DNA from 3 places in the Citrobacter sp. C1 genome. Region 3 is predicted to be linked to each of the others. Evidence: predicted binding sites of a transcription regulator. Region 3 holds the regulator's gene; each other region holds the start of a gene.

Region 1 (10,446 bases), 1.2 Mb from region 3:
GATTCCAGGTAGATAGCGTGCAGGTTCAGACGCTTAGGACCCGGGATCAGGCTCAGTGCCTGCTCCAGATCGGCGCGCAGTTCAACGGCGTTACGCGCTTTACCTGGATAGTTACCGGTGGCCTGAATGCCGCCGGTGAGCGAACCTTCCGGGTTTTCGAATCCGGCGACATCATCGCCCTGCCAGCAGTGCATGGAGACCGGCAGACGATCGAGCTGGCGTAATGCCTCCTCGACATCGATACCTACCGCGGCGAAACGCAGTTTTGCCAGTTCCCAGGCTTGTTCAAGTTGAGTGGTCATGCGCAAAGCTCCTTTGTCTGTCGTGTTGATTGAAACTGCGCCTGGTAGCGGGCAATTTCACTGTCAGTATTTGGGATGAAGGTTGTCAGGTCGTAGTTAGCTGTCACCACCTGGCGGAAATCATCGACGTTGTTAAGTTCGTCCAGCGTCATCAGCTGAACGCCAATATTGCCGAGCGTAGAGGCCTCAACAGGCCCGGACATGACGCGGATACCGCATGCATCCGCGCACAGTTGGTTGAGCAGGGCGTTCTGGCAGCCGCCGCCAACAATGTGCAGTTGGTTGAAGGCGTGACCACGAAGGTGTGCCAGTTCCTGCAGGACGTCGGCGTACAGCAGCGCCAGACTGTCGAAAATACAGCGCGCCAACTCAGCATCCTGAACCGGAACGGGTTGACCGGATTCGCGGCATGCGGCCTGGATTTCTGCGCTCATATCAACTGGGTTGATAAAGCGATCGTCGTTCGGGTTGACCAGGAATTGGCAGGCCGGTAGCGCTTCGGTTTTCGCGATCAGCGCGGGCAGGTCGGTAATCTGCCGCTCTTTTAATACGCGTTGCAGCAGCCACAACCCCATAATATTTTTCAGCACGCGGTAACGTCCTTCCGCGCCGCCTTCGTTGGTGATATTTGCCGCCAGCGCGGCCTCGTTGGCATACGGTGTTTTGCTCTCAAACCCCATCAGGGACCAGGTACCGGAAGAGAGATAAGCGCTGTTGTTATCGGCCAACGGTGAAGCGATGACCGCGCTGGCGGTGTCGTGGCTGGCGACGGCAACCACCGGGATCTGATTTTTCTGCGGGCAGATCCAGTGACCAATCACGTTCCCCGGATGCGTTGGGCGACCAAACCAGGCTTTGTCTGCGCCGGTCCATGCCAGCAGGGTGTCATCCCAGTCGTCGGTGTTGATATTGACCAACTGCGTAGTGGTGGCGTTGGTATATTCCCAGTTCATTTCGCCGGTCAGGCGGTAGCCGAAGTAGTCGGGGATCATCAGGGCATGCGCCACCTGTGGGACCAGCTCTGGCTGCTGTTCGACCAGCGCGCGGAGCTGATACAGGGTGTTAAAGGGCAGAAACTGAATGCCGCTCCGACGATATATCTCGCTGTTACCCAGTTGCGCTAAAGCTTGCGACATCACGCCGGTAGTGCGGCTGTCGCGGTAAGAGACCGGCAGACCGACGCGCTGACCGTCTTTACCGATCAGGACGTAATCCACGCCCCAGGTATCAATCCCGATGCTGTCAATCAGGATGCCTTGATCGCAGACCTTCTTCAGCCCCAGGCGAATGTCGTTTTCCAGGCTGTCGATATCCCAGGTGTCAAAACCGTCTGTTTTTTGCAGACAGTTCGCGAAACGGTGGATTTCACGCAGCGTCAGGGTGCGGTGGTCACTGTCGTAACGTGCCAGCATTACGCGTCCGCTGGATGCGCCGAGATCGACAGCGACACAATGGCGAAGAGTCATAGCGAGGTCCTTCTGAGTTTTATTGCACTCAGTCTAAGAACCCCTGGAACGGCGTACCTTCTTGTTAGTGACAGTCACAATAAGCCGCTGGCAGCATGGCAAAGGTGAACGTGATGCTGTTCACAGTTTCGTGTAATGGGCGGGATTTTGTCTGATGTGACCCCTTCCGCATTTCCCGATCTTTCCTGTCGTTTCTTGAAGAATTAACCGTGTTTACGCACTTTGGCGTCAAAAATTTAAGGTGAGGGTCATAACCCTTAATTACTATGCAGCCATGTTCATTTGATCTGGAAGGAAGTCATCATGACCGTACTGCATTGCGTGGATTTTTTTCCGACAGGTAAAGCGCCTGTGGCGATCGAACCGCGACTGCCCCAGACTGCTTTTCCCGAGCATCATCATGATTTTCATGAAATTGTGATAGTTGAGCATGGAACAGGTATTCATGTTTTCAATGGACAGCCCTACACCATTAGCGGCGGGACGGTCTGTTTTGTCCGCGATCATGACAGACACTTATATGAACATACTGACAACCTGTGCCTGACAAATGTACTGTATCGTTCCCCGGATGCGTTTCAGTTTCTGGCTGGGTTAAACCAGTTGTTACCTCAGGAGCAGAACGGTCAGTATCCGTCCCACTGGCGCGTGAATCAGGGCGTACTGCAGCAGGTCCGTCACTTGGTGGGGCAAATAGAGCATCTTGGTGAGGAGATGGATACGCCGACGGCGGCCAATCGCGAGATCCTGTTTATGCAACTGCTGGTGCTGCTACGCAAAAGTAGTCTGATGGAAGCGGCAGCGGATAACGATGCGCGACTAAACCGGCTGATGGCGTGGCTGGAAGATAATTTTGCCGACGAAGTCTGCTGGGATGCGGTGGCTGAGCAGTTTTCGCTCTCTTTACGCACCTTGCACCGCCAGCTCAAACAGCAAACCGGGCTGACGCCGCAGCGCTATCTCAATCGCCTGCGGCTAATCAAAGCACGGCACTTATTGCGCCATAGCGATGACAGCGTTACGGACATCGCTTATCGCTGCGGTTTTGGCGACAGTAACCACTTTTCGACGCTATTTCGCCGGGAGTTTAACTGGTCACCGCGCGATATTCGCCAGGGCCGCGACGTCATGGCCGGAAGCAGCCTCCAGTAACGCGAAAGCTATCAACGTTTTTTACCGTCCGTTTGCTGATAATCATACCCTTTAATGCCGGATGGCGGCTGCGCCTTGTCCGGCCTACATGAATGCCCTGTAGGCCGAATAAGCGCAGCGCATCCGGCAAGCGTTCAGGTTGAGGTGATGTGGTGGCGAATCAGCTAGTCCTTCTGAAATCAGACTTTTTTGCGAGCGAACAGCAGGCCGTCGCCGTCGCCGATCGCTATCCGCAGGATGTGTTTGCCGAACATACTCATGAGTTTTGTGAGCTGGTGATGGTCTGGCGTGGCAATGGTCTGCATGTTCTCAACGATCGGCCGTATCGAATAACCCGTGGCGATCTGTTTTACATTCGCGCCGCAGACAAACACTCGTACACCTCTGTTAACGACCTCGTCCTGCAGAATATTATCTACTGCCCTGAGCGGTTGACGCTGAATCTGGGATGGGAAGATGTGATCCCCGGTTTTAACAACGGCACGCCGTGCCAGCCCCACTGGCGGCTGGGCAGTGCCGGTATGGCTCAGGCTCGACAGGTGATTAGCCAACTGGAACACGAAAGCCAGCAGCGAGATCCGTTATGTAATGATATGGCGGAGCTGTTGTTCGGACAGTTGGTGACGCTTCTCAAGCGCCATCGTTATGCCACGGATAGGCTCCCGGCCACCACCAGTGAGACACTGCTGGATAAGCTGATCACTGCGCTGGCCGGCAGCCATGAGCATACCTTTGAACTGGATAAATTCTGTCAACGGGAGCAGTGCAGCGAGCGCGTGCTGCGTCAGCAGTTTCGCAGCCAGACTGGAATGACCATCAACCAGTATCTTCGACAGGTGCGGGTCTGCCACGCTCAGTATTTGCTGCAACATAGCAAGTTGATGATTGGTGAGATTTCTATGCGTTGTGGCTTTGAGGACAGTAACTACTTTTCGGTGGTGTTTACGCGAGAAACCGGGATGACGCCGAGCCAGTGGCGTCATCTCAGTAATCCGCAGGACTAGCTGGCCATTCCCAGACCGACAATGTTTGCGGCAAGGATAATCACCACGCAGCCGAGGCTCAGCACGCTGACAGGGCGTTTTCCCGCATTGCTCCACTCTTTCATGATCAGGCCGACGATACCGCCGCACAGGACGTAGAAACTCATGTGCAGCATCCAGCTCATGTAGTCATACTGCGCTGGAATTTTGGCATGGCCCCAGGCGTAAAAGAAGAACTGGAGATACCACATCAGACCGGCAAGGGCTGAGAACAGGATGTTGCTGATAATAAGTGGTTTTGCTAACGAGAAGTCGGCTTTTACCGACAGGTTCTTCATTTTTGCCAGACGAATGAAGCAGAATCCCAGGTTGATCACCGCACCGCCGCCCATAATGACTACGTAGCTTGGCAGAGCGACATACAAAGGATCGATACCGAGCGCAGCGGCGGCTTCGTGCATCGGTTTAGCCGCATCCATGGCAAAGGACATCCCTGCGGAGAAAAAGCCGCACATCACCGCCAGTATTAGACCTTTTTTCAGGTTGAACTCTTCGGCTTTGATACCCATCTTGCGTTCTTTTAACTGTCCTGCTCGAGTGACTATCGCCACGCCGATCAGCGCGACCAGCACACCAAGCAGGGTCATACGCCCACCCGGCGTGCCGATGAGCACGTCAAATTTACCGGCAATGATTGGTGTCATTAAGGTGCCAACAATCAGCGTAATGCCGATAGCGATGCCGATCCCCATCGACATGCCGAGATAGCGCATGGTCAGACCATAGTTGATATTACCGATCCCCCACATTGCGCCGAATAAAAATACCGGTAGTAGTGTGGACGCGCTGAATGAACTGTAATAGGCCCAGAAGTCTGGCAGCAGGATTGCGCTGACGAGCCAGGGCAGGATCAACCATGAAACAAAACCGCCTATGGACCACATGGTCTCCCAGGACCAGTGCTGTACCTTTTTAAAAGGGGCATAAAAACAAGCGGCACTAGCGGCACCGATAAGATGCCATAATATCCCCATCGTAATTGCGTTACCCATTCTGGTTCCTTTTAAATTGTCGTTCTAACTGGATGAAAATCACCCGTTTTGATATTCAAAAGTCTAAAGAGTGAGCAATGAATTAACCTTCAGCATGCTGCCGTAGGATGGGCAATGCTGGCAAAATTCAGGGGATGAAAAGGATGTTGATCACAAATGCTGATCCGCCCCTCTTTTTTGAGAAGGGCGATAATATTAAGGGTTAGCAGATTTTTACCGTCTGAATACCGAGTAGCCAGGCGAGTTTTTCCAGTACCTCACCATGATGACCAAGGCCAATGCTGCAATGATGGGCTGGACCGCCCATGCACCATTGTGTGGTGAAATCGCGAGCCGATAACGGGAAGCGATAGCGGCTGTTGGTATTGCCGATATCCAGGACTTCACCTGCCACTGCTTCCCCTTCGGCATACTGCAAACGCACCCCGTTTTCGGCATCTTCAATGACCGAAAGAAAGGTTACCGGGCCCGGTTTCACGGTCATCTGGATAGACACACCTTTACCCGGTTTACCATGATAAACCGGCAGCGGAACCAGACGCACCGGACCATCGGCCATCAGCGGGTGCGCCGGGCCATCATGTCCCCACAATACAACATCATCAATAAATTCAATTCCATATGGCTCAGAGAATGAACCACCCGCCCCCAGAAGCTGCTGAATTTTCATCGCCAGTACATTTTTGATTTCATATTCACCTGCCACGGGAATACCACGGTGGGTGAGTAGTGTGTTGCCAAGAATGATTGAGGTGATGATGTTCTCGTAAGCATTGCCGTTTCTACCTTCGTAGTAGTAGGCCAGTGCACCGAGTGTGTTCTGGGCAATCAGTTTATCCATGGCGCAGGCGGTGGTAAGTGCGCGATCAAGCTCTGCCGGTTCGCATGTCGGATCCAGCTGAAGTACACGGTACATTTCCTGTTGTTTGACGCTGAGATCTGTCTCGCTGACCTGCTCGCGGTATTCCGCCAGCTCACACATTTCCAGTGGCTTAAAGCGTACGCCCAATTTGGCGGACAGGTTCGTCATATTGCTGTAAACGTCCACCATGCCGTCATAATAGTGTCCGAGTACGCCGACCTGACAGTTTGCCAGCATCTGGCGGGCATTAAGGGCCTGTAACCACTGTGCCATTTGTTGCCAGACGTACTCATCGCCCTGTAACGCACCAACAATCAACTGAAAGCGGATATTCGCACGATTAAATACGTTTGCCAGTTCGGGCGCGCTGCAGGCCTGGCAGTGCGCCAGCCACTCTCCAGTACGTCCGCCCCGATCGGGAATTTGGCGGATTGCCGAATAGGGCAGACCAGGCTCCGGCTGTAGGGCCATAATAATAACTGGCTTATTGATACTCTGTACAAGGGGCAGAACCGTTGCGCTGAGTGCGTAGGTGCTAATGTAAAGACAGACCGCATCGACCGGCTGCTGTTGTAATCGCCTGATAAGAGCATCGGCTTTATCGACGTTATCAATCAGGCCGCCATTAATGACGGTGGCCTGTTGCGCCGTCAGACGCTCATCAATCGTTTGCAGGTAACCCTGCAAGCGTGACTCCAGGCCAGCAAACTGGGGCCAGTATGTGTCGAGGCCGATTCCGAAAAGGGCGATGTTGACAGACATAGCAATATTTCCTTGTGAGATAATCCGCAGACTATCTCGTGCTTTGTCTCCCATGTCCTTTATGTCGCTGCCTGTTTCCTACGCAGGTTGGCAAAATTCGCCTGATTTTCCCGGTGGCGCTCACATTTTCATCTTGCAATAACCCTGTAAAAAATACGGCATTGATAATCATTTTCAATATCATTTAATTAACTATAATGACTCAACTGCTTACGCGGCGTTAACACTGGCCGCCCGACAATACTGGAGATGATTATGAGTTATACACTGCCATCCCTGCCGTACGCTTATGATGCCCTTGAACCGCACTTTGATAAGCAGACGATGGAAATCCACCATACCAAGCACCACCAGGCCTATGTAAACAACGCGAACGCTGCGCTGGAAAGCCTGCCTGAATTCGCTAGCCTGCCTGTTGAAGAGCTGATCACTAAACTGGATCAGCTGCCAGCGGATAAGAAAACCGTACTGCGTAACAACGCAGGCGGCCACGCTAACCACAGCCTGTTCTGGAAAGGTCTGAAAACCGGTACTACGCTGCAGGGTGACCTGAAAGCGGCTATCGAACGCGACTTTGGCTCTGTTGATAACTTCAAAGCTGAATTTGAAAAAGCAGCGGCAACCCGTTTCGGTTCTGGCTGGGCATGGCTGGTACTGAAAGGTGACAAACTGGCTGTGGTTTCTACTGCCAACCAGGATTCCCCGCTGATGGGTGAGGCTATCTCTGGCGCTTCCGGCTTCCCGATCGTGGGCCTGGACGTTTGGGAACACGCTTACTACCTGAAATTCCAGAACCGTCGCCCGGACTACATCAAAGCGTTCTGGGACGTGGTGAACTGGGACGAAGCTGCGGCGCGTTTCGCGGCGAAAAAATAAGCCCCATACAGCCTGATGGCGTAGAGCGGTAACGCTGTATTGCCTGATGCACTTACCCGGCCCACATCATGATGCGGGCCGGGTAATATTAACGCCCAAACACCTCATCAATTATTCGGCATTGGTCCTCGTTTAACTCCCCACCTGCATTACGCGAAACGCCGGTGCAATAGCCAAACTTACGCGACACCACGGTTTTAATGGTGGTGACAAAATCCTCGCCAATAGCGTAGATGGACATGTACGTGCCAATCTTATCCTGAATATCACGCAACGCTGCCAGGTCGCCCTGTTTAAACGCCTCGCGTGCGTGGACAAACAGCTCAGGCATCACGTTATTTAGGCCAGAAATAATCCCCGCGCCGCCTGCCAGCAGGTTGGGGATGTAATATTCGTCGTAACCGGAGAGTACGGCAAAATCTTTGCGTACAGCGCGGGTGGTCTGAATCATACTGCGGGTATGGGACTGGCAGTCCACGGTGTCTTTGATACCGGCGAAGTTCGGGAATTCCCCGGCCAGGGTAGCAACCAGCTCAGGTGTTAAATCACAGCCGGTACGGGCCGGGAAGTTATAGGCAAACCATTGACCGCTGAGTTGTTGCCCTAACTGGCGGAAGTAGCTCAGCAGCTGCGTTGCCGTTTGTCCGTAATAGTAAGGTGGCAGGATCATGACGGCATCGTATCCCGCGTGATACGCTTCCTGCGCCATCAGTAGCACATCATTCTGGCAGGTGGATGAGACGTTGGCGACCATCTTCAGCGAGCTCATAGCTCGGGCTTCACGGATCAACTGCAGCCTTTCGTCGAGCGTAAAGGAGGCAAATTCCCCAATGCTTCCCATCAGCAAAATAACGTCGATCTGTGCCTCGGTAAGGCGTTTGAGATGCTGGCTCAGACCGTTGAAATCGATCTTGCCGTCATTGTCCATTGGCGTAATGGAAGGACACCAGACGCCAGCAAATTGCGATTGACCCGTCACGTTGTCGACTCCTTCATTGAAATGTTGTTTCAAAACCAACTTACATTGATAGCATGTGTCCCTACGTTTCACACCAACCGTGCTCTCATTTTGAGCGAATAGGGTAGAATAAATAGGGTGTAATGGGGAAAAGTTATCGGGAGAGGGAACAGATGCGATATCCGGTTGATGTATTTGCAGGCAAGATTCGGGATTACACGGGAAGCCGCCCCAGTGCGATTGCGAAAGTTCAGGTCGATGGCGAGCTGATGCTGACCGAATTAGGGTTGGCAGGGGATGAACAGGCAGAAACGAAAATTCACGGTGGGCCGGACCGCGCGCTGTGCCATTATCCGCGTGAACACTACCTACACTGGCGACAGGCTTTTCCTGAACAGGCAGAGTTGTTTGTCGCGCCCGCTTTTGGCGAGAACCTGTCAACGCAGGGCATGACGGAAGAGAATGTTTTTATTGGTGATATCTTCCAGTGGGGTGAGGCGCTGATTCAGGTCACACAGCCACGCTCGCCGTGTTTTAAGCTGAATTTTCATTTTGCTATTAGCGACATGGCAAGCCAGATGCAGGATGCGGGCAAGACCGGCTGGTTGTGCAGCGTTATCGCACCCGGCATGGTATCGGCGGATGCGCCGCTGGTACTGGCGTCTCGTGTGAGTGACGTTAGCGTGCAAGAGGCCATCGCCATTGCCTGGCATATGCCGTTTGATGACGACCAGTATCACCGTTTGCTGTCGGCGGCGGGGCTGTCAAAGAGCTGGACCAGAACCATGCAGAAACGCCGCTTAAGCGGCAAGATCGAAGATAATTCGCGGAGATTGTGGGGAAAATAAGGCGATTATTGAACCTGTAGGCCGGATAAGATGCGTTAGCATCGTCATCCGGCGCAACAGGCACAATTACGCACGTTTATACAGCGGCAGCCAGAGCACCAGGCGCAGACCACCCAATGGGCTGTCTTCGGCCTTGACCCAGCCACGATGCTGCTGAATAGCGGTTTCAACAATTGCCAGACCCAGACCAGTACCGCCAGATTCGCGATCGCGTGCTTCATCGGTACGATAGAACGGACGGAAAATCTGTTCTCTGTCTTCGGGGCTCACGCCCGGACCATCATCGTCCACGGTGATGGTAATCCCGTCTTTATCCACCGCGAAGCCCACTTCAATCCTGGTGTGTGAGTAGCGCAGGGCGTTGCGAACAATGTTCTCCAGCGCACTTTCCAGCGTATTCGGGTTACCGTACAGCGGCCACGGCCCTGGCGGGAAGTTAACTGTGAACGATTTGCCCATCTGCTCGGCTTCAAAGGCGGCGTTATCCAGCACGTCACCCCACAGGTGATTCGCCTTCACGGTTTCACTGACCAGCGCGTTTTTCTGCTGATTGCGCGACATGACCAGCAGATCGTTGATCATGCTGTCCAGTCGATGCGCTTCCATTTCAATACGCTCCAGCTCTTTGCTCTCGCCGCTACGACGGCGCAGCAGCGCGGTCCCCAATTGCAGACGCGTTAACGGCGTTCTCAACTCGTGAGAGATGTCCGACAGCAGGCGTTGCTGTGAGGTCATCATGCGTTCCAGCGCCGTCACCATCTGGTTAAAGCTGGCACCTGCCGCCAGGAATTCTTGCGGACCGGCTTCCAGTTCAGGATGCTGACGCAGGTTACCCTGCGCCACTTCATCCGCCGCATTTTTCAGCTTACGAGCCGGTTTTGCCAGACTCCAGGCCAGCCAAAGCAGCAACGGAGAGCTGACTAACATGGTCACGATCAGCAGTAACAGCGGTCGGTCAAACAGCAGGTTGATGAAGTCAGATTGTGAACTGCTGGCAGGCCGAATGAGGTACAGTTGGTAGTTATCTTCGCCATCTCTGACGGAGAAAGGCCCAACCATTTCAACACGACCGTATTTTTTCTTTTGCGGATGATCGGCGTTATCGGCCTGACCAATAAAGTTACGAATGATCTGCATTTCGTTGCGTTCTGCGCCGATCACGCGTCCTTCCGTCGTAACAAGTAA
Region 2 (10,446 bases), 1.8 Mb from region 3:
CGGAGCCGACTGCAATAACCATCAGCTCAGGGCTCACGCCGGTCGTTGCAATCAGCGGTGCCACAATCCCACCTGCGGTGATGGCTGCCACGGTAGCAGAACCCAGTGCGATACGCAGTACAGCGGCAATTGACCATGCCATCAGCAGCGGAGAGACGTTGGTTTCATGCATCATAGAGGCGATGTATTTGTCGACGCCACTGTCCACCAGTACCTGTTTGAATGCACCGCCACCACCGATAATCAGCAGCATCATTGCGATGATCTTGATGGAGGACACCAGCGTGTCGTTAATCTGATCCATCGAACGTCCACGGTTCAGACCAAAGGTGAACATCGCGATCAGAACGGCAATCAGCGTTGCCATGACCGGGTCACCGAGGAACTCTGCAACCGGCAGGAAGGCATGGCCTTTCGGCAGGATCATCTCCGCGATAGCACGCATCGCCATCAGCACGACCGGAACCAGAGAGGTCCAGACGCTGACGCCAAAGCCTGGCATTTCTTCTTCAGTGAAGGTTTTTGCACTGTACAGACCTTCCGGGATTGGCTTATCAATGCCCTTCAGGAAACGCGCATACACCGGACCCGCCAGAATAACGGTCGGGATCGCCAGAATCGTACCAAACAGCAGGGTTTTACCCATATCGGCGTGGAAAATGGTGGCAATTGCGGTCGGACCCGGGTGTGGCGGCAAGAAGCCGTGGGTCACAGACAGCGCAGCGGCCATTGGCACACCGACATACAGCAGCGGGATGTTCGCGGCGGCAGCGATGGTGAATACCAGCGGTAGCATCAGCACGAAGCCCACTTCGTAGAACAGCGCAAAGCCCACGGTGAAGCCGGTTAATACCACGGCCCACTGGATGTGCTTTTTGCCGAATTTAGCAATCAGCGTGGTGGCAATACGTTGCGCACCGCCGCAGTCTGCCAGCATTTTGCCCAACATGGCGCCAAAACCCATAATCAGGGCGAGGCTACCAAGGGTTCCGCCGACGCCGGCTTTAATTGAACCGATGACTTTATCCAGTGGCATCCCTTGCATCAATCCGACAGCAAGCGCCACCAGGACGAGAGCGATGAAGCCGTTCATTTTGAAACGGATCATCAGGAGGAGTAACAAGATTACACCGATAGCAACGATGACTAATGGCATGATTTACCTGGCCTTTACTTTGTTATGGGTAACGTCAGTGTTTAGATGACAAATTCTGATTGTCCCGACCGGGAACAGAGTTATTACGGCACCAATGCTGATTGCCTTCAAAACTACGTAGTTTAGCTGGCTGTTATGAGTGTTCCAGGTGCGTGCGATAATGATACGGGTAACATGTAGTGATTGAAAATCACCTGGGCAGGCAAAATTTAAATTATGAGAGGCAGGTCAAATTATAGGGGGATTGTTGCAGAACATATGCGGAGAAATGCAGGGGTGTAGGCCGGATAACGCGTTTACGCTGCCATCCGGCATCAATGCCCGATGACGACGCTGATGCGTCTTATCGGGCCTACGGATACTAGTAGTAAGAGTGTTCGCCGCGCTGGTGTTCGGTCAAATCGCGAACGCCTTTCAGCTCCGGGAATTCAGCCAGCAGCTGCTTCTCGATGCCTTCTTTCAGTGTGACATCGACCATTGAACAGCCGTTACAGCCGCCACCGAATTGCAGAATTGCGTAGCCTTCGTCGGTGATTTCCATCAAGGAGACACGGCCACCGTGGCCAGCCAGCTGTGGGTTAATCTGTGACTGCAGCATGTACTCCACGCGTTCCATCAGCGGTGCGTCATCAGACACTTTACGCATTTTCGCATTAGGTGCTTTCAGGGTCAGCTGGGAGCCTAACTGGTCGGTAACAAAATCAATTTCTGCCTCTTCCAGGTACGGTGCGCTCAGTTCATCAACGTAAGCGGTCAGCAGGTCAAATTTAATGGCGGTGTCGGTTGCTTCCACGGCGTCCGGCGGGCAATAAGAAACGCCGCATTCAGCGTTAGGCGTGCCGGGATTAATCACAAATACGCGAATTTGTGTCCCTTCTTCCTGATTTGCCAACAGTTTGGCAAAGTGCGCTTGTGCAGCATCGGAAATATGGATCATAGTAATGGCCTAATAGTTGACTATTTTACTTGGTTATAATACGCCCATCATCGAGGCTCTACAAGGTTCGACACAGGCACCATACCTGGACAGTCGCCGCGCCGTTGCGTAAAAGCAGCTGCGCGATCTCCGCGACGGTACTTCCGGTAGTGACGACATCATCCACAACAACCATATGGAGTCCCTGCACCGGCAATTCAAGGCGAAACGCATTTTTCAGGTTGCGTTTGCGTAATCGGGCGCTGAGATGGTGCTGTGTGGCGGTGGGGCGAGTTCGTGTGATGGCCTGACCGTCCCAGTCGCAGCCCAGCCAGCGTGCCAGTGAGCGACACAGTAAGTCACTTTGATTAAATCCCCTGCGCCAATGGCGGCGTTGCCAGAGTGGAACGCTAATCAGCCGATCCGGCAGGGGAAGGCCACGGGTACGGCGAGCCTGCAATACCTCCAGCAACATCAAGCGCGACAGTGCGGGGGCGATGTCACTACGCCGGGAAAACTTCAGCTGGTGGATAAGCCCGCTCAGCGGCGGCACGTAGTCACTGACCGCGATCAGTCGCTGCCACGGCGGCGGCTTTTGCAGGCAGCGTCCGCAGGGAATATCGGGGTGGGCGGCGGGCAGCCCGCACTGTGGGCACAGGCAGACATGTTGACACGTTGCACGCGTGCAAACGGAACACATTCCCCAGTGCCCGAGCATTAACGGCATTCGGCATAGCCAGCACAATCCTGGTACTGTTAGCATAGGTTCATCCTTGTTGGTCAAAAGAGAACAGTAACTGATGAATGACATCTGGTGGCAGACCCGGGGTTCGGGAAATTGCCATCTTGTGCTGCTGCACGGATGGGGACTGAATGCGGAAGTCTGGCATTGCATAAGTGAGGAATTAAGCTCGCATTTTACGCTGCACCTGGTTGATTTACCGGGATTTGGGCGCAGTCAGGGTTTTGGTGCGATGCCGCTGGAAGAAATGGCGGAGTGCGTTTTGCAACAGGCTCCGGAGAAAGCCATCTGGCTGGGCTGGAGTCTGGGCGGATTGGTGGCGAGTCAGGTGGCGTTGACCCATCCTGAGCGCGTGCAGGCGCTGGTTACCGTCGCCTCTTCGCCATGCTTTAGCGCACGCGATGAGTGGCCTGGCATTAAGCCCGAAGTGCTGGCGGGCTTCCAGCAGCAGCTTAGCGAAGACTTCCAGCGGACGGTGGAGCGTTTCCTGGCACTGCAAACGATGGGGACGGAGACGGCGCGTCAGGATGCGCGAGCGCTGAAGAAAACGGTGCTGGCGTTACCGATGCCGGATGTGGCGGTGCTGAATGGTGGGCTGGAGATCCTGAAAATGGTCGATCTGCGTGAGCCGCTCTGCGCCCTGGGCATGCCATTCCTGCGTTTGTACGGCTATCTCGATGGTCTGGTGCCGCGTAAAGTCGTGCCGATGCTGGATGCACTGTGGCCGCAGAGTGAGTCGTTGATATTTGCCAAAGCGGCACATGCGCCGTTTATTTCGCATCCTGCTGAGTTCTGTGCCGCGCTGGTGGCGTTGAAGCAGCAGATCTAGCGCTGTATCCCGCTCGGGGATTGGGGCTATTTGTAGGCCGGATAAGCGTAGCGCCATCCGGCCTATTGCAACAGGTTAGCGCAATGCCCACCACTCGCGCAGACAGGCTTTCCCTTCAGGGCAACTCTTGCAGCTTCCAGAAAGACACCCGTCGGCATCTTCCTGAATACGTACTGCTTTACCCATCTGTTCTAACTGATTCAGCATGGCGTCAATCATCGGCTGCGGGGTGTGCAGCGTATGGCTGATTTGTGTTGCCTCCATACGCCCCCGCAGAGCCAGTAAATCACGTACCTGAATAAGCGATGCCATCATTCACCGCCTAGTGGCAATCGCCGGTGGTGCTGGCACAGCAGGAACCTGGCGTCTTATTGGTCGCCAGCAGTTCGATATCTACCCGACTGCGTGCGCGGCGCAGCATTCCCAGCAGCACGATGTTAAACAGAATGACGGTTAAAATGCACACCAGACTGTAGGTCGGATGCTCTTTGTAGCTGACCGTCTGGTAAAACAGCGTCGACAGAGAGTAGGCGATGTTCAGTCCCCACAGAATGGAGAAGCCCATCCAGCCACGGCTGGATTCACGAGCAATAGCGCCCATTACCGAAATGCACGGGACATACAGCAGCACGAAAATCAGGTAACTGTACGCGGCGGCGGCGCTGCCGAACTTCGCACCCATCACGCCCATTGCGCCGGTTGCCATCTCACCGTCGCCTTTGCTGGCTTCGATAGGGTTAGCCAGCACGCTCAGGCTGAAGGTATCTTTCAGACTTTGCCAGGTTTCACCCAGCGCACCTGCTAACTCGTCACCGAGGTTGAACTCGGCCGGGTTGAACTCTTCTTCCTGAATATTTTCAGCGGTATAGAGCGTATTCAGCGTACCGACAACCACTTCTTTTGCCATGGCTCCGGTGAACAGACCCACGGTGGCCTGCCAGTTATCTTCGTGTACGCCAATCGGTTTGAAGATAGGGGTGATTACGCGACTGACGGACGCCAGCGCCGAGTCGTTGATGTTATCGACGATTTTTCCGCTCAGGGAGAAACTGTTAAACGCGCTGAGGAAAATACTGACGATGATGATGACTTTACCGGCGCGCAGGACAAAGCCTTTCAGGCGCTGCCAGGTCTGAATGACCAGGCTTTTCACGTGCGGTATGTGGTAAACCGGCAGTTCCATCACGAACGGTGTGGCTTCGCCACGCATAATGGTGTGCTTGAGCATCAGGCCGGTCAGTACCGCCATGACGATACCCAGTACGTACAGTGAGAAGACGGCCAGCGCGCCGTTCTGGCCAAAGAACGCCGCAGCAAACACGGCGAAAATCGCCAGACGCGCACCGCAGGACATAAACGGCGCCATCATGATGGTCATCAGACGTTCACGCGGTGCATCCAGCGTGCGTGCGCCCATCACGGAAGGGACGTTACAGCCGAAGCCGACAATTAGCGGGACAAACGATTTACCCGGTAATCCCAGAGCCTGCATCAAACGATCCATCACAAACGCAGCACGCGCCATATAGCCGGAGTCTTCGAGGAATGAGAGGAACAGGTACATCATGCCGATTTGCGGCACCAGCGGCAGCACGGTGTTAATCCCGCCGCCAAGACCCTGCGCCAGGAAGATGGTTAACCAGTCCGGGAAGTGCAGGGTGTAGCCAATCCACTGAATACCATGGATAAAGAGTGCCACGGAACCGACGTCAAACAGCGGCTGCAGCGCGCCACCGATGTTAATGGCGAGCAGGAACATCAGGTACATTACGAACAGAAATACTGGCAGGCCGAGGAAGCGATTAAGTACGACCTTATCGACCGCGGTGGTGAAGCGGCTTGGCTCTGCGGTCAGGGTGTTGCTGACGGTATCGCAGATGGCGGCAATGCACTGGTAACGTGCATCAGCAATATGCAGCGCCGGATCGTCCATTGTTTCACTCAGGCGAGTCAGCGCGGCATCCAGATTTTGTGCCGCATCACCCGCGTAGGCGCGGCTGTAGATATCGCCTTCCAGCATCTGCAGACCGAGCCAGCGACGTTGTTGCTGCGGCATCTCTTTGGCCATCGCGTCAGCCAGAGACTCGGCTTCACGCAGCAGCGGTTGGGCATAATGTACCAGCTCGACGGTGTCGTTTTCTTTGTAGCGATCGATAGCCAGCTTCAGTGCTTCAATCCCGCGACCACGGGTTGAGACCAGCGGCACCACCGGGCAGCCCAGACGGGCGGAAAGGGCATCGATATCAATCCGGATTTGCTGCTTCTCAGCAATGTCCAGCATGTTCAGCGCGACGATGCAGGGGATCCCCAGTTCAAGCAGTTGCAGCGTCAGGTAGAGGTTACGCTCGAGGTTTGAGGCATCAACCACGTTGATCAGCAGGTCAGCGTCGCCGCTTAAGATATAGTGACAGGCAATTTGCTCATCGAGGGAGGTCTGCGATGAGATTGTCGTCAAAGAATAGGTGCCGGGTAAATCCACCAGCGTAACCTGATGGTCAGTTGTCGAGAAATGACCTTCTTTGCGCTCAACGGTAACGCCAGCCCAGTTACCCACACGCTGACGCGCGCCGGTAAGCTGATTGAATAATGTTGTCTTGCCGGAATTAGGATTACCAATTAAACCAATGGTTAGTTTTTTCATTTTTATAGACTCACTGTATTAACAGGAAACCGCTTCCACTTCTAATAACGCCAGATCTTTTTTCCGCAACACCAGGCTGACTCGGCGTGTTTCAATATGGATAGGATCGCCTAATGGGGCGACGCGAACCACATTGAACGATGAGCCTGGCAGCATGCCGAGCGACAAGAGCTTTTGCCGGTACGCCGGGCTGATATCACGAGAAAAACCGGTAATTTTCCAAGCAGTGTCTGGAGTGAATTGCATAGGGACCTACTTATATCTCGCTAACTGGATGATTACCTCATGGGGCGAAAGGCGGCATGAGACCAGATGATTAGCCAACGAAGGAAAGAGTAAATAATCAACAAAACAATGATAATGAGAATGGTTTCTATCATCAATAGAATAAATGTGACGGAATGTTGGATTGGCGAATAATTTGAGTCAATTTTGATATGGCTCAACATTTATTCAGGTCTGACACGAATGATTCGCGGGAGAAACTATTGGAATTTATTAATGTTTAATTAAGGTTTCAGCTGTTAATAAAGTGATAAATATATTGTGACGGAAAGCGATAAATATATTAAATAGGCCGGATGGCAACGCTCGCGCGTCTTATCCGGCCTACAAATTAATAACGACAAGTTGGCCGGCTAAGGTGTTTACACCGCCATCCGGCACACGCGTCACACTAGCGCTTTTTACCCATTGCCGCCGCCAGTGCATCCATCATCGCACTGTTACCGGCTGACTGCGCCTCACGAGCACGGGGTTTTGCGGCTTTAGGCGCCGGGCGGTTACCCTGTGCGCGCTCGTTGTTGCCGCCGCCGCGACGGGCATTGGTTTCACCCGGCTGTTCGTCCAGACGCATGGTCAGGGCGATACGCTTACGCGGTAGATCAACCTCCAGCACTTTCACCTTCACAATGTCGCCGGCTTTTACCACGGTGTGCGGGTCTTCAACGAATTTGTTCGATAACGAGGAGATATGCACCAGACCGTCCTGATGAACGCCGATATCGACAAACGCACCAAAGTTGGTGACGTTGGTGACTGCGCCTTCCAGAATCATGCCCGGCAGCAGATCGTTCATGGTTTCTACGCCGTCAGCAAACTGTGCGGTTTTGAACTCAGGACGCGGGTCACGACCCGGTTTTTCCAGCTCTTTGATGATGTCGGTTACGGTCGGCACCCCGAAGCGCTCGTCGGTAAAGTCGGCTGCTTTCAGGTTACGCAATTCGGTGCTGTTGCCCATCAGGTCGCGCAGCGACTGCTCGGTGGCGGCCAGAATGCGTTCCACTATCGGATAGGCTTCCGGGTGAACGGTTGAGGCATCCAGCGGGTTATCGCCGTGGTTAATGCGCAGGAAGCCCGCGCACTGCTCAAAGGCTTTAGGCCCCAGACGGCTGACTTTTAGCAACTGTTGACGGTTCTGGAACTGACCGTTCTCATCACGCCAGGCAACAATGTTCTGCGCCATCATGCGGGTTAAACCGGCTACGCGAGTCAACAGCGGAACGGAGGCGGTATTCAGATCAACGCCGACGGCGTTTACGCAGTCCTCGACTACCGCATCCAATTTACGGGCAAGCTGGGTCTGGCTAACGTCGTGCTGGTACTGGCCGACACCGATCGATTTCGGGTCGATTTTCACCAGCTCGGCCAGCGGATCCTGCAGACGGCGGGCAATAGACACCGCACCGCGCAGGGAAACGTCGAGATCCGGGAACTCCAGCGCCGCCAGTTCAGAAGCAGAGTACACCGAGGCCCCGGCTTCGCTGACGATCACTTTTTGCGCGGTCACTTTCGGGAACTGTTTCTGCACGTCGAGGAAGAAGCGTTCGGTCTCACGCGATGCGGTACCGTTGCCAATCGCCACCAGCTCAACGTTGTATTTTTCGCACAGCGCGGCCACCGCAACGGCGGCTTTGGCTGCCTGTCCGGTATGCGGATAAATGGTGTCGGTCGCCACCAGCTTGCCGGTCCCGTCAACAACCGCGACCTTCACGCCGGTACGCAGACCAGGATCGAGACCCATAGTGGCACGCAACCCGGCCGGAGCGGCCATCAGCAGGTCGTGCAGGTTGCGGGCAAAGACGTTAATGGCCTCATCTTCCGCACGTTCGCGCACGGTGCCCATCAGTTCGGTTTCGAGGTGCATCAGCACTTTGATGCGCCATGTCCAGCTGACAACGCCTTTACGCCAGCTGTCCGCCGGCGCGTTGTTCAGGCGCAGACCCAGATGATCGCGGATAATCTGCTCGCCGTGGCTCTCTTTTGGCGGCTCATCGAACTGCGGGTCAGCATTCAGAGAAAGCTGCAGCACGCCTTCGTTACGCCCGCGGAACATCGCCAGTGCTCGGTGAGAAGGAACGGTGGAAATAGGTTCGTGGTGATCGAAGTAGTCGCGGAATTTGGCGCCTTCCTCTTCTTTCCCGCTCACTACGATGGAAACCAGATGGGCGTTCTTCCACAGGTAATCACGGACTTTTGCCAGCAGCGCGGCGTCTTCGGCAAAACGCTCCATCAGAATGTAGCGCGCGCCGTCGAGAGCCGCTTTGGTATCCGCCACGCCGTTTTCGGCATTGATGTATTTGGCTGCTTCGGTTTCTGGGTCGTGAGAGGGATCGTTCCACAGCAGGTCGGCCAGCGGCTCAAGACCCGCTTCAATGGCGATTTGCCCACGGGTGCGGCGTTTAGGTTTGTATGGCAGGTAGAGGTCTTCGAGTTCGGTCTTACTTAACGTGCCGTTGATCGCTTTCGCCAGATCGTCGGTCAGTTTGCCTTGCTCGCCGATAGATTTGAGGATCGCCTGACGGCGGTCTTCCAGTTCCCGCAGATATCCCAGACGGGTCTCCAGATTACGCAGCTGCGTGTCATCCAGACCGCCGGTGATTTCCTTACGATAACGTGCGATAAACGGCACGGTGTTCCCTTCATCAAGCAGGCGAACGGCAGCTTCTACCTGTTCAGCACGAGCCTGAATTTCACCTGCGATAATGCGGCAGAAAGAATCATTCATCATGGATAGCTTCGTCTTTAGGATAAAAATCAGGGGATAGTTATACGGATTGACTGGCAAAAATGCCAGCCATCAGCAGGGGCTTCGGATTGTTCCGTCTTATTTAACGTACTCAATCTCATTCACGTACCAGCTTGCTTCTCCGCCAGGGGTGTTCACTACCGCGAGATCGCCGACCTCTTTTTTGAGCAGGGCGCGCGCCATCGGTGAGTCGATAGAGATGTAATCCTTACGGCCAAAGATTTCATCGTAGCCGACAATGCGAAATTTGCGGATGTCGCCGTCATCATTTTCAATCTCAACCCATGCGCCAAAGAACACTTTTCCTTCCTGCTGAGGGGAGTAATCGACAATTTTTAGATTCTCCATGCACTTGGTCAAATAACGGACGCGTCTGTCGATCTCGCGCAGGCGCTTTTTATTATACTGGTAGTCAGCGTTTTCGCTGCGGTCACCCAGACTGGCGGCCCAGGTCACTTTCTTGGTGACTTCCGGGCGCTCTTCACGCCAGAGGTAATTCAGCTCTTGTTTGAGTTTTTCATACCCTTCACGGGTTATCAGGGGCGTTTTCATCTTATTGTTTTACCTTGATTCTGTGATGATGCGCACAATTGGTATTACGTGAGCATATCAACAGAATAAATAATGTATTACGAGAAACATTGTATACTTAAGCTGCTGTTTAATATGCTTTGTAACAATTTAGCCTGGAATTCATACCAGAATTTGCTGGTTACTCAGGTGAGCTTTCTTAAGAATACACACTTACAATTGTTGCGAACCTTTGGGAGTAATAACAATGCAAGAGAACTATAAGATTCTGGTGGTCGATGACGACATGCGCCTGCGCGCGCTACTGGAACGTTATCTGACCGAGCAGGGCTTCCAGGTTCGAAGCGTCGCAAACGCTGAGCAGATGGATCGTCTGCTGACCCGTGAATCCTTCCACCTTATGGTACTGGATTTGATGCTGCCAGGTGAAGATGGTCTGTCGATTTGCCGCCGCCTGCGTAGCCAGAGCAACCCAATGCCGATCATTATGGTGACGGCGAAGGGGGAAGAGGTTGACCGTATCGTTGGGCTGGAAATCGGCGCTGACGACTATATCCCGAAACCGTTTAACCCGCGTGAACTGTTGGCGCGTATTCGTGCCGT
Region 3 (10,446 bases):
GGAGCCGGGAAACCTGCGTCAGTTGATGATCCCGGAACAGCAGCGTCTGCTGGAAACCTTTACCCTGCTGGTTGCCAGTGCGCTCGAACGCCTGACGCTGACCGCCAGCGAAGAACTGGCGCGATTGGCCAGCGAACGAGAGAGCATCCGCAACGCTCTGCTGGCGGCCCTCTCCCATGATTTACGCACGCCACTCACGGTGCTGTTCGGTCAGGCGGAGATTTTAACGCTGGATCTCGCCAGCGAAGGTTCTCCCCATGCCCGCCAGGCCAGCGAAATTCGCCAGCACGTGCTCAATACCACCCGGCTGGTCAATAATTTGCTGGATATGGCGCGGATCCAGTCTGGCGGCTTTAATCTTAAGAAGGAGTGGTTAACGCTGGAAGAAGTAGTAGGTAGCGCCCTGCAAATGCTGGAACCTGGCTTAGCCGCGCCGATTAATTTGTCGCTTCCGGCGCCGTTGACGCTGATTCACGTTGACGGTCCACTGTTTGAACGGGTGCTGATTAACCTGCTGGAAAACGCCATTAAGTACGCAGGTCCACAGGCGCAAATCGGCATTGATGCGCAGGTAGAAGGTGAGCATCTGTTTCTGGATGTATGGGATAATGGCCCCGGCATTCCAGCGGGCCAAGAGCACGCTATTTTCGACAAGTTCTCCCGGGGAAACAAAGAATCCTCAGTACCGGGCGTAGGGCTGGGACTGGCTATTTGTCAGGCGATTGTGAACGTACACGGCGGGACGATTACCGCCCACAATCGACCGCAGGGTGGCGCATGCTTCCGTGTTACACTCCCGCAGGAAACGCCCCCTGAACTTGAAGATTTTCATGAGGATATGTGACAAACGTACTGATTGTTGAAGATGAACAGGCCATTCGCCGCTTTCTGCGCACCGCGCTGGAAGCCGATGGCCTGCGCGTTTACGAAGCAGAAACGCTGCAACGTGGCCTGCTGGAAGCGGCCACGCGAAAACCCGATCTCATCATTCTCGATCTCGGCCTGCCGGACGGTGACGGCATCGATTTTATTCGCGACCTGCGACAATGGAGTGCCATCCCGGTGATTGTGCTTTCTGCCCGCAGTGAGGAGAGCGACAAAATCGCCGCGCTGGACGCCGGTGCCGATGATTATCTCAGCAAACCGTTTGGTATTGGCGAGCTGCAGGCGCGTTTACGCGTGGCCTTACGCCGCCACGCAACCGGGCAAACGCCCGAACCGGTGGTTCAATTCTCAAACATTAAAGTGGATATTGCCGCGCGGCTGGTACACCGTGGTGAAGAGGAAATACATCTGACGCCGATTGAGTTTCGCCTGCTTGCGGTCCTGCTGAACAACGCGGGTAAAGTACTCACCCAACGCCAGTTGTTAAACCAGGTATGGGGACCCAATGCCGTCGAGCACAGCCACTACCTGCGAATCTATATGGGGCACTTGCGCCAGAAGCTCGAGCTGGATCCGGCCCGTCCACGTCACTTTATTACCGAAACCGGGATCGGCTATCGGTTTATGCCGTGAACAGATGCTGAATAAAAAAGCCGGATCAGCATATAAGCTATCCGGCTTTTATAATTCATGCCGGATGGCGACGCGAGCATCGTCATCCGGTCTACGCCTTATGCGTTTTTCAGCACTTCGCTGACAATCTCAACCGCTTCTTTCTCAATCTGCTGGCGATGCTCAGCGCCGAGGAAGCTTTCACAGTAAATCTTGTAGGCGTCCTCGGTGCCGGACGGGCGTGCGGCAAACCAGCCGTTGTCGGTCATCACCTTCAGACCGCCAATGGAGGCACCGTTACCTGGTGCAGCGGTCAGACGTGCAGTGATCGGGTCACCGGCAAGCGTACTGGCGCTAACCATTTCCGGAGACAGTTTAGACAGCGCAGCTTTCTGCGCAGACGTCGCGGGAGCCTGTAAACGGTTGTAGCTTGGCGCACCAAAGCGCGCGGCCAGCTCATTATAGTGCTCCTGCGGGTTCTTACCGGTAACCGCGGTAATTTCCGCTGCCAGCAGGCACATGATGATCCCGTCTTTGTCCGTCGACCATGGCGTACCGTCGAAACGCAGGAATGACGCGCCCGCGCTCTCTTCACCGCCAAAGCCAAAGCTGCCGTCAAACAGACCGTCAACGAACCATTTAAAGCCAACCGGCACTTCCACCAGCTTGCGACCCAGGTCATTCACCACGCGGTCAATCATCGCGGAGGACACCAGCGTTTTACCGACAGCAACCTCTTTGCCCCACTGCGGACGATGCTGGAACAGGTAGTTGATTGCCACCGCCAGATAATGGTTCGGGTTCATTAACCCAGCCGGGGTAACAATGCCGTGACGGTCGTAGTCCGGATCGTTGGCAAACGCCAGATCGAACTTATCACGCAGCGCCAACAGACCCGCCATGGCACACTCAGAAGAGCAGTCCATACGGATGGCGCCATCTTTGTCGAGATGCATAAAGCGGAAGGTCTGATCAACCTGATCGTTAACGATGGTCAGATTCAGTTTGTAGTGCTCAGCAATACGCTTCCAGTATTCGATACCGGAGCCACCCAGCGGATCAACACCCAGCGTCAGGCCCGCTTTCTGGATCGCGGCCATATCGACGATGTCTGCCAATCCTTCAACGAACGGTTGCACCAGATCCTGTTCTTTCACGTGACCCGACGCCAGCGCCGCATCCAGTGAAATACGTTTCACGCCGTTAAGGCCATCGGCCAGTAGTGCATTGGCCCTGTCTTCCACCACTTTAGTGACGTTAGTATCTGCCGGACCACCGTTTGGCGGGTTGTATTTAATCCCGCCATCCTCCGGCGGGTTATGGGACGGTGTGATCACAATACCGTCAGCCAACGGGCCGCCTTTTTTGTTGTGGACCAGGATAGCGTTAGACACGGCGGGCGTTGGCGTATAGCCGTTATTTTCCTGCACGATGACATCAACACCGTTTGCCGCCAGCACTTCCAGTACAGAGATAAATGCCGGTTCAGACAGCGCGTGAGTGTCCTTGCCCACATAACAAGGGCCAGTAATTCCGTTTTTCGCACGTTCTTCAGCAATCGCTTGAGCGATAGCCAGAATGTGCGGTTCGTTAAAACTGTGACGACCTGCACTGCCGCGATGCCCGGACGTACCGAACTTAACGGCGTGCTCTGCATTCCCTGCTTCTGGTTTCAGTACATAGTACTGTGCCGTCAGTTGGGCGACGTTAATCAGATCACTCTGTTGTGCAGGTTGACCTGCACGATTGTGGATTGCCATTGCCTGGTCCTTCTAATGCAAGGATTAAATTGTTCCGCAAACCTTTTCAATCAATTCCGCAGGGAATTGCATTGACTGCATGATGTGTTCAACCATGCTGCATTTACGGCCGGTATTCGTGTTGGTGATCACCCAATACGGCGTGCCTGGCACGTGTTTCGGCTTGGTTTGATTACCATTTTTCAGCAGCGTCTGTTCATCCGCTGCAAAATAGACGCGCGTGCGACCATGCAACGATTCTGTTGCCTCGGCAAACGCGTGTTGATCCAGTGAATAGAGTGTAGACAGCACCAGCATAAAGCGATTCACTGCTTTTTTCTGTTCCGCATATTCATCGGAAAGCAGCAGTTCACGCATGGCGCGCACTTTGTCTTTTACAGGGTTAACCGGCTTGGCTTCCACGACAGGTTGCACGGCGCGGACGTCTTTCACCACCGGCGTGGCAGGCTGTGATGCGGCGGAAAACTTCAACATACGCCGTAAAATGTCGGATGCGCTCTCGCCGATATGCTTGGTATGGCTGGCAATATAGCTATAGAGTTCATCATCAACTTCAATCGTTTTCATCTTAATCCAGTGCGGTGTTTAGCTGAATACAAGTTGTTGGGACTGTACACGCGTAGTGTAAAGGCAAATCCCAACAGCGGATAGCGTCAAGCCCGATGGCCGGAAAAACTCGGAGTAACCGTAGTTGTTGCAGCCGTGTGGCAGAATGGTCAACATGATACCCTAACCCGCTAGCGTGAAAAAAAGAACTTTGCCATGAAATTGAATATCCGAGCGCAATCTGCACAAAACCTGCACAATAATTCTCCCATCGTCCTGGTGCACGGGCTGTTTGGCAGCCTGGACAATCTGGGCATACTGGCCCGCTCTCTGGTTGTCGATCACAATATCATCCAGGTTGATATGCGAAATCATGGCCTCTCACCCCGTTCTCCGGAGATGAACTACCCGGCGATGGCGCAAGATCTGCTGGATACGTTGGATGCCCAACAGATAGAAAAAGCCACCTTTATTGGCCATTCAATGGGGGGCAAAGCCGTGATGGCGCTAACCGCCCTGGCACCGGAACGTATCGATAAGCTGGTGGCTATCGATATTGCCCCGGTTGATTACCAGGTCCGCCGTCACGATGAGATATTTGCGGCGATTAATGCGGTGACGGATACAGAAGCCGCGTCGCGCCAGCAGGCGGCTAGCGTGATGCGCCAACATCTTAAAGAAGAAGGCGTGATCCAGTTTCTGCTGAAATCATTTATAGACGGTGAATGGCGCTTTAACGTCCCGGTATTGTGGGATCAGTATCCGCATATTGTCGGCTGGGAAACCATTCCGGCCTGGGATCACCCGGCGCTGTTCATCCCTGGGGGGAACTCACCGTACGTTACTGAAGCGTATCGAGCCCCATTGCTGGCGCAATTTCCCCAGGCACGGGCACATGTCATTGCCGGCGCGGGCCATTGGGTGCATGCAGAAAAACCCGAAGCCGTGCTGCGCGCCATCCGTCGTTATCTGACAGAACAGGCTAACTGATTAAAAACTCAGCGTCCGCGCGCGATTACGTGCGTGGGCGTTGGCGCGCCTCCCCTGCTGATGTATGATGGCGCGCTATCCATCCGGGCAGACGCCTGGCTGATTGTTTCCCCGAAGTCACCAAGATCATGGCCAAAGAACAAACGGACCGTACGACATTAGATCTGTTCGCGCAGGAGCGTCGCCCGGGACGACCCAAAACCAATCCGCTTTCGCGTGATGAACAGTTACGTATTAACAAACGTAATCAGCTTAAACGCGACAAAGTTCGTGGGCTTAAGCGTGTCGAACTGAAACTGAACGCCGACGCCGTTGACGCGCTGAATGAGCTGGCTGATGCGCGTAATATGAGCCGCAGTGAACTCATTGAAGAAATGCTGATGATCCAACTCGCCACATTGCGTGGTCAGGCATAGTCTGAAATTCTGCTCTATACCCTAAATAATTCGAGTTGCATCAAGGCGGCGACGCAGCGAATCTCCAGGAGTGTACATAAGTACGTGACTGGGGTGAGCGAGGAAAGCCAACGCACATGCAGCTTGAAGTATGACGGGTATAAATCATAAATCGTGTAGCACAGAGTGCAGTCCAGCGTGTTTGCTGTTTCCGCATGCCTGACTGTTCTGCTATGATTGCCCTTATCCGTGGGCAATGCGCCACCACCATTTCAATAAGTTTCAAGAGGTTATTTTACTCATGGCAATCACTGGCATCTTTTTCGGCAGCGACACCGGTAATACCGAAAACATCGCAAAAATGATTCAAAAACAGCTTGGTAAAGACGTTGCCGATGTACATGACATTGCAAAAAGCAGCAAAGAAGACCTGGAAGGGTATGACATTCTGCTGCTCGGCATCCCGACCTGGTACTACGGCGAAGCGCAGTGTGACTGGGACGACTTCTTCCCGACCCTCGAAGACATTGATTTTAACGGTAAACTGGTTGCTTTGTTTGGCTGTGGCGATCAGGAAGATTACGCAGAATATTTCTGCGATGCGTTAGGCACGATTCGCGACATCATCGAACCGCGCGGCGCAACCATCGTCGGTCACTGGCCAACGGCGGGTTACCACTTTGAAGCATCCAAAGGTTTGGCTGACGACGACCACTTTGTCGGCCTGGCTATCGATGAAGATCGCCAGCCTGAACTGACCGCAGAACGCGTTGAAAAATGGGTTAAGCAGATTTCAGCAGAACTGCATCTCGACGAGATTATTAACGCCTAATTTCGTGCGGCGCAGATCTTCATCTGTGCCGCATCAATAGATAAAACCAATCAAAATAATTGCTACAAATTTGTAACTTTCTCGCCTGACCCTGTACAATGGCTGGATGCCAATCGGGTATTGCACAGTGTGTTTGTTGGCGATACCACGTTTTGATTAACAATATTTGCCAGAGGCTTGCAGTTTTCATTTAGGCGTGGCAGTTCTATAATGATACGCATTATCTCAAGTGCATTTTCTGTCACTTCTTTTAATGAAGTGAACCGTTTAGCTACAGGACAGATTCCGCATGACTGACAACAATACCGCATTAAAGAAGGCTGGCCTGAAAGTAACGCTTCCTCGTTTAAAAATTCTGGAAGTTCTTCAGGGACCGGATAACCATCACGTCAGTGCGGAAGACTTATATAAACGCCTGATCGATATGGGTGAAGAGATTGGTCTGGCGACCGTGTATCGCGTACTGAACCAGTTTGATGATGCCGGTATCGTGACCCGCCATAATTTCGAAGGGGGCAAATCCGTCTTCGAACTGACTCAACAGCATCATCACGATCACCTGATTTGCCTCGACTGTGGCAAAGTGGTCGAATTCAGCGATGACTCTATCGAAGCGCGCCAGCGTGAGATTGCCACTAAACATGGTATTCGTTTAACGAACCATAGCCTCTATCTTTACGGCCACTGCGCTGAAGGCGATTGCCGCGAAGATGAGCATGCGCACGACGGTGTTGCAAAATAAGTTTTGAATCACGTCAGTCCCCCGCTCAACGTTGAGCCGGGGATTAACGTATCAGTAAAATTTAAGTACGAAATAGTCACAATCACCGCCAACCATCCGCCGACTATCCGCAAAATGTGATAACCTCCCCCGCGGCTAAATCAAAATAACACGCGTAGAAAACGTGATGACTCAAAAACTCCAAATGAGCCATGATGTCCCACAACATTTTATTTTTGTTACTTTTATATGCGCACCAGACGTTAGAACCCGCATGGAACAGTTAAGAGGCTCACGGTGTTAAAAGAAGAGATCTTTGCATTTTTGGCAGAAGAGACCCGTCATTTTTCTTTTGACTCGCTGGACGACTTTCATACGGCCCAAACGATGGCAGAACACTTCAATGTGAAGCGTAATACCATCAGCCACTATCTGAATCAGCTCATTGACGATAATCTGGTCATAAAACTGAATACCCGGCCCGTCTATTTTCTGCACAAAGCCGTTTTTGAAGAACAGTTTTTTCGTGTCAGTCAATCCGTCTTCTCAGGCGCCGCTGAGCTAAAAAAGCATCAATATAAACAACAAGACACGTTTGCCGGATTGATCGGTTCCCAGGGAAGTTTAGTCCCCGTTATAGAAAAATTGAATACCGCGATCTGTTATCCCCCTCACGGTCTGTCAGTAATGCTGTATGGCCCGACCGGCAGCGGTAAGAGCATGCTGGCACAATTATCCTGGCAGCGAGCTGTGGAGAAGAAAATCCTGCCCCCCACCGCGCCATTTATTGCGTTCAATTGTGCTCAATATGCCAACAACCCTGAATTACTTTCGAGTCACCTCTTTGGCTATATCAAAGGTGCATTTACAGGGGCAGATAAAACCAGCGAAGGACTTCTGCAAAAAGCCGATGGAGGGGTGCTATTTCTGGATGAGATCCACCGCTTACATCCGGAGGGTCAGGAAAAGTTATTCACCTTTATGGATACCGGGCGTTTTCGTCGCATGGGGGAAAGCGAAAAAGAAATCAGCGCTCAGGTCAGACTGGTTTTCGCCACAACCGTCTCGCCCAAAGAGTATTTTCTGGAAACGTTTATACGTCGTATCCCGCTGAATATTGCCATTCCTTCGTTGGAACAGCGCGGTGAAGCGGAAAAAATCCAGTTTATTTATGCCTTTTTCCTGCATGAGTCGAAACTGCTCAAGCGCAATATCAAACTGTCCCCACAGGTGCTGAACGTCTTAAAACGACACATCTACAGCGGAAATATCGGTGAATTAAAAAATACCATCACCTGCCTGAGTGCCACGCGTTTTGCAAAGTCTCAAGCAGATCAGTGCCTCTCTTTACACTTAGACGATCTACCAGACAGCTTTATGCCGCATGGTGTGCAAATTAATCACCAGGTTGTAGGAACCGCTGTCGTATTTACCCCTTCGATGACGCTACAGCAATTGGTTCTCCCTGTAGTACCGTTGAACCATTTTATTAGTGAATTCTGGGATAAGATCTTCAGCCTGTTTCAGCAAAATAGCGAAAATGTACTGCTCCCAGAAGTCTCTCGTGAAATCGATACGCTGTTCGATAAGATCATATTTAACCCAACGGCACAAAACGATCACCCGACCATTTATTCACATCTCAATACTATCCAGGATATTGTTCAGCAGATAGAAAGCAAACATTCGGTCCAATTTAACGGTAATCGACTGTACGGCTTAGCATGGTATTTATTCACTAAAAATAAGCAGGGTAATGACGGCATCCTGGCGCATAAAAAAACGCTCAAAAATTTACATCAGTATATTAGCCAATATTTGGCAGAAGAGAACCTGATTGCGAGTATGTTATCAACACAGATCGCCCAGCGATTTGATCTCAAGATTACCCAGGAAGATGACGTTTTCTTCACGCTATATTTGAAAAGTATGAAGATGGTGACCGTTGCACCACGAACCAAAGCGGTCATTCTGGCACATGGCTATGCAACGGCCAGCAGTATTGCCAATGTCGTGAACCGCATGTTGGGTGAAACCCTTTTTGCCTCCTTCGATATGCCTATCGACACGGCCATCAAAGATATCGCCAGTAATATACTGCAGTACATTAATGATAATGATATGTCCAATGGGCTGGTCATTCTGGTAGATATGGGGTCGTTAACGGATATTTACTCTGAGTTCAATAAAAGCATCCATTTCCCTGTCGCCATTATTAATAATGTCTCCACGGCAATGGCGCTACACGTCGGTGAGTTATTATTAGATAACGCTCCGCTGGAAAGCATTGTTGAGAACGTCACCTCTTACCAAAAGAATGACAGTAAAATCATCTATTCAGAGCAGGTCAAACGCCCAGTAATCATTACCAGCTGCTATACCGGAATGGGTACGGCGCAGCGAATACAGACATTGCTGGAAGACAGTATTCCGAAAGAAGCAGGGGTGGATGTTATCGCCTATGACCACCAGCTACTGCTTTCAGAGTCCTCCCGCCAGTCACTGTCTCAGTTCTATGACATTATTGCTGTTGTCGGAACAGCTAATCCGGATATCCCCTTTATTCCCTATATTTCATTGGATGACCTGATCAGCGGCCGGGGTGATGTTCGCCTGGAAACGGTTTTCCAGGGCATTGCTGATACCGATATGATTCAGACCATCAACGACAGATTGGTACATAACTTTTCGCTCAAGCGGGTCATCGCTCAGTTGACGATTCTGGATACCGGAAAAATCCTTGAGCACCTTGATATCTGTATCAGTACTCTCGAAAGATTACTCAAAAAACGCTTAGCCAATGAGACGAAGATTAACCTGTATGTCCATGCCAGCTGCATGCTGGAACGTTTGATTCGTCAGATTCCTCTTGAGAACTACCCGGCACAGCAGACGCTTAGTCAAAGTGATAAAGAAACACTGTGCATGATTCAGGATGCCTTTAGTGTCATAGAAGATACCTATAGTGTCACCATTCCGTTCAGCGAAATCGGCTATATTTACGATATTATAAAATCAAATTAATCCTTTAAAATCATACTAATGGATTAACCCTCCCCTCTCACCTCCTTCCGTTTTGACATTAGCTGGCATGATTCCTGCTATCTCAATTCAGTCTCATCATTTATGGCGACGCCTGTAGTGTCGTCACTCATTGTGGAGCATGGAGCGGTATGCGTAAGTTTTTGTTCGCCAGTCATGGCAGATTTGCTGATGGAATCAGGGATTCACTGGAAATGGTCGTGGGTAAAAATGAAGATATTTCCACGCTGTGTGCCTACACCGAGGATGTGCCTGATATCAAACTCAGCGTACAAAAATTCATGAGCACGTTGGGCAGCCAAGATGAAGCCATTGTGATCACCGATATCTCTAAGGGAAGCGTGACTAACGAGTTTATTACTCATCTTGACGATCCGCGCCTGCATTTAATCACCGGACTCAATTTACCGTTACTGATTGCATTGATTCTGGAAAACCCCGATACCGACGACACCCAAGCGCTAATTAGAACCGCCGTTCTGGAATCCAAAGAAACCATCCAGTACTGCAATGATGTGTTATTCAACAGCACCCCAAAATCAGATGATTTTTAATGCCAGGAGCGAACATGAAAAATAAAGTTGAAACGTTATTTGGTGACAATAAATTCATTCTTGCCATGCTGCATTTGAAAGGTGAAAACGACCGTGATGTCCTCGAAAA

Evidence for each region. Region 3 encodes Fur, which represses iron uptake genes when iron is present. Its sites were predicted from a motif close to ATAATAATGAGAACNACTATCAA; they were not measured.
Region 1: the regulator Fur is predicted to act here: its motif matches at 6,741-6,763, upstream of sodA (superoxide dismutase [Mn]).
Region 2: the regulator Fur is predicted to act here: its motif matches at 6,639-6,661, upstream of feoA (ferrous iron transporter A).

Annotation. Positions count from the first base shown of each region.
Region 1 is NZ_CP115035.1:4,833,831-4,844,276, reverse strand. Features, by position in the region: gene rhaA (L-rhamnose isomerase) at 1-302, opposite strand, end outside; gene rhaB (rhamnulokinase) at 299-1,768, opposite strand; gene rhaS (HTH-type transcriptional activator RhaS) at 2,072-2,920, shown strand; gene rhaR (HTH-type transcriptional activator RhaR) at 3,073-3,924, shown strand; gene rhaT (L-rhamnose/proton symporter RhaT) at 3,921-4,955, opposite strand; gene IB214_RS23125 (L-fucose/L-arabinose isomerase family protein) at 5,158-6,579, opposite strand; gene sodA (superoxide dismutase [Mn]) at 6,835-7,455, shown strand; gene IB214_RS23115 (dihydrodipicolinate synthase family protein) at 7,544-8,434, opposite strand; gene yiiM (6-hydroxyaminopurine reductase) at 8,587-9,261, shown strand; gene cpxA (envelope stress sensor histidine kinase CpxA) at 9,328-10,446, opposite strand, start outside.
Region 2 is NZ_CP115035.1:307,827-318,272, forward strand. Features, by position in the region: gene gntT (gluconate transporter) at 1-1,156, opposite strand, end outside; gene nfuA (Fe-S biogenesis protein NfuA) at 1,518-2,093, opposite strand; gene gntX (DNA utilization protein GntX) at 2,152-2,835, opposite strand; gene bioH (pimeloyl-ACP methyl ester esterase BioH) at 2,873-3,643, shown strand; gene feoC ([Fe-S]-dependent transcriptional repressor FeoC) at 3,719-3,955, opposite strand; gene feoB (Fe(2+) transporter permease subunit FeoB) at 3,966-6,284, opposite strand; gene feoA (ferrous iron transporter A) at 6,303-6,530, opposite strand; gene IB214_RS01480 (Tex family protein) at 6,961-9,294, opposite strand; gene greB (transcription elongation factor GreB) at 9,391-9,864, opposite strand; gene ompR (two-component system response regulator OmpR) at 10,091-10,446, shown strand, end outside.
Region 3 is NZ_CP115035.1:3,587,106-3,597,551, forward strand. Features, by position in the region: gene kdpD (two-component system sensor histidine kinase KdpD) at 1-844, shown strand, start outside; gene kdpE (two-component system response regulator KdpE) at 841-1,518, shown strand; gene pgm (phosphoglucomutase (alpha-D-glucose-1,6-bisphosphate-dependent)) at 1,617-3,257, opposite strand; gene seqA (replication initiation negative regulator SeqA) at 3,282-3,824, opposite strand; gene ybfF (esterase) at 4,020-4,793, shown strand; gene ybfE (LexA regulated protein) at 4,922-5,209, shown strand; gene fldA (flavodoxin FldA) at 5,490-6,020, shown strand; gene IB214_RS17415 (ryhB-regulated fur leader peptide) at 6,231-6,317, shown strand; gene fur (ferric iron uptake transcriptional regulator) at 6,310-6,762, shown strand; gene IB214_RS17425 (sigma 54-interacting transcriptional regulator) at 7,039-9,765, shown strand; gene IB214_RS17430 (PTS sugar transporter) at 9,915-10,337, shown strand; gene IB214_RS17435 (BtpA/SgcQ family protein) at 10,352-10,446, shown strand, end outside.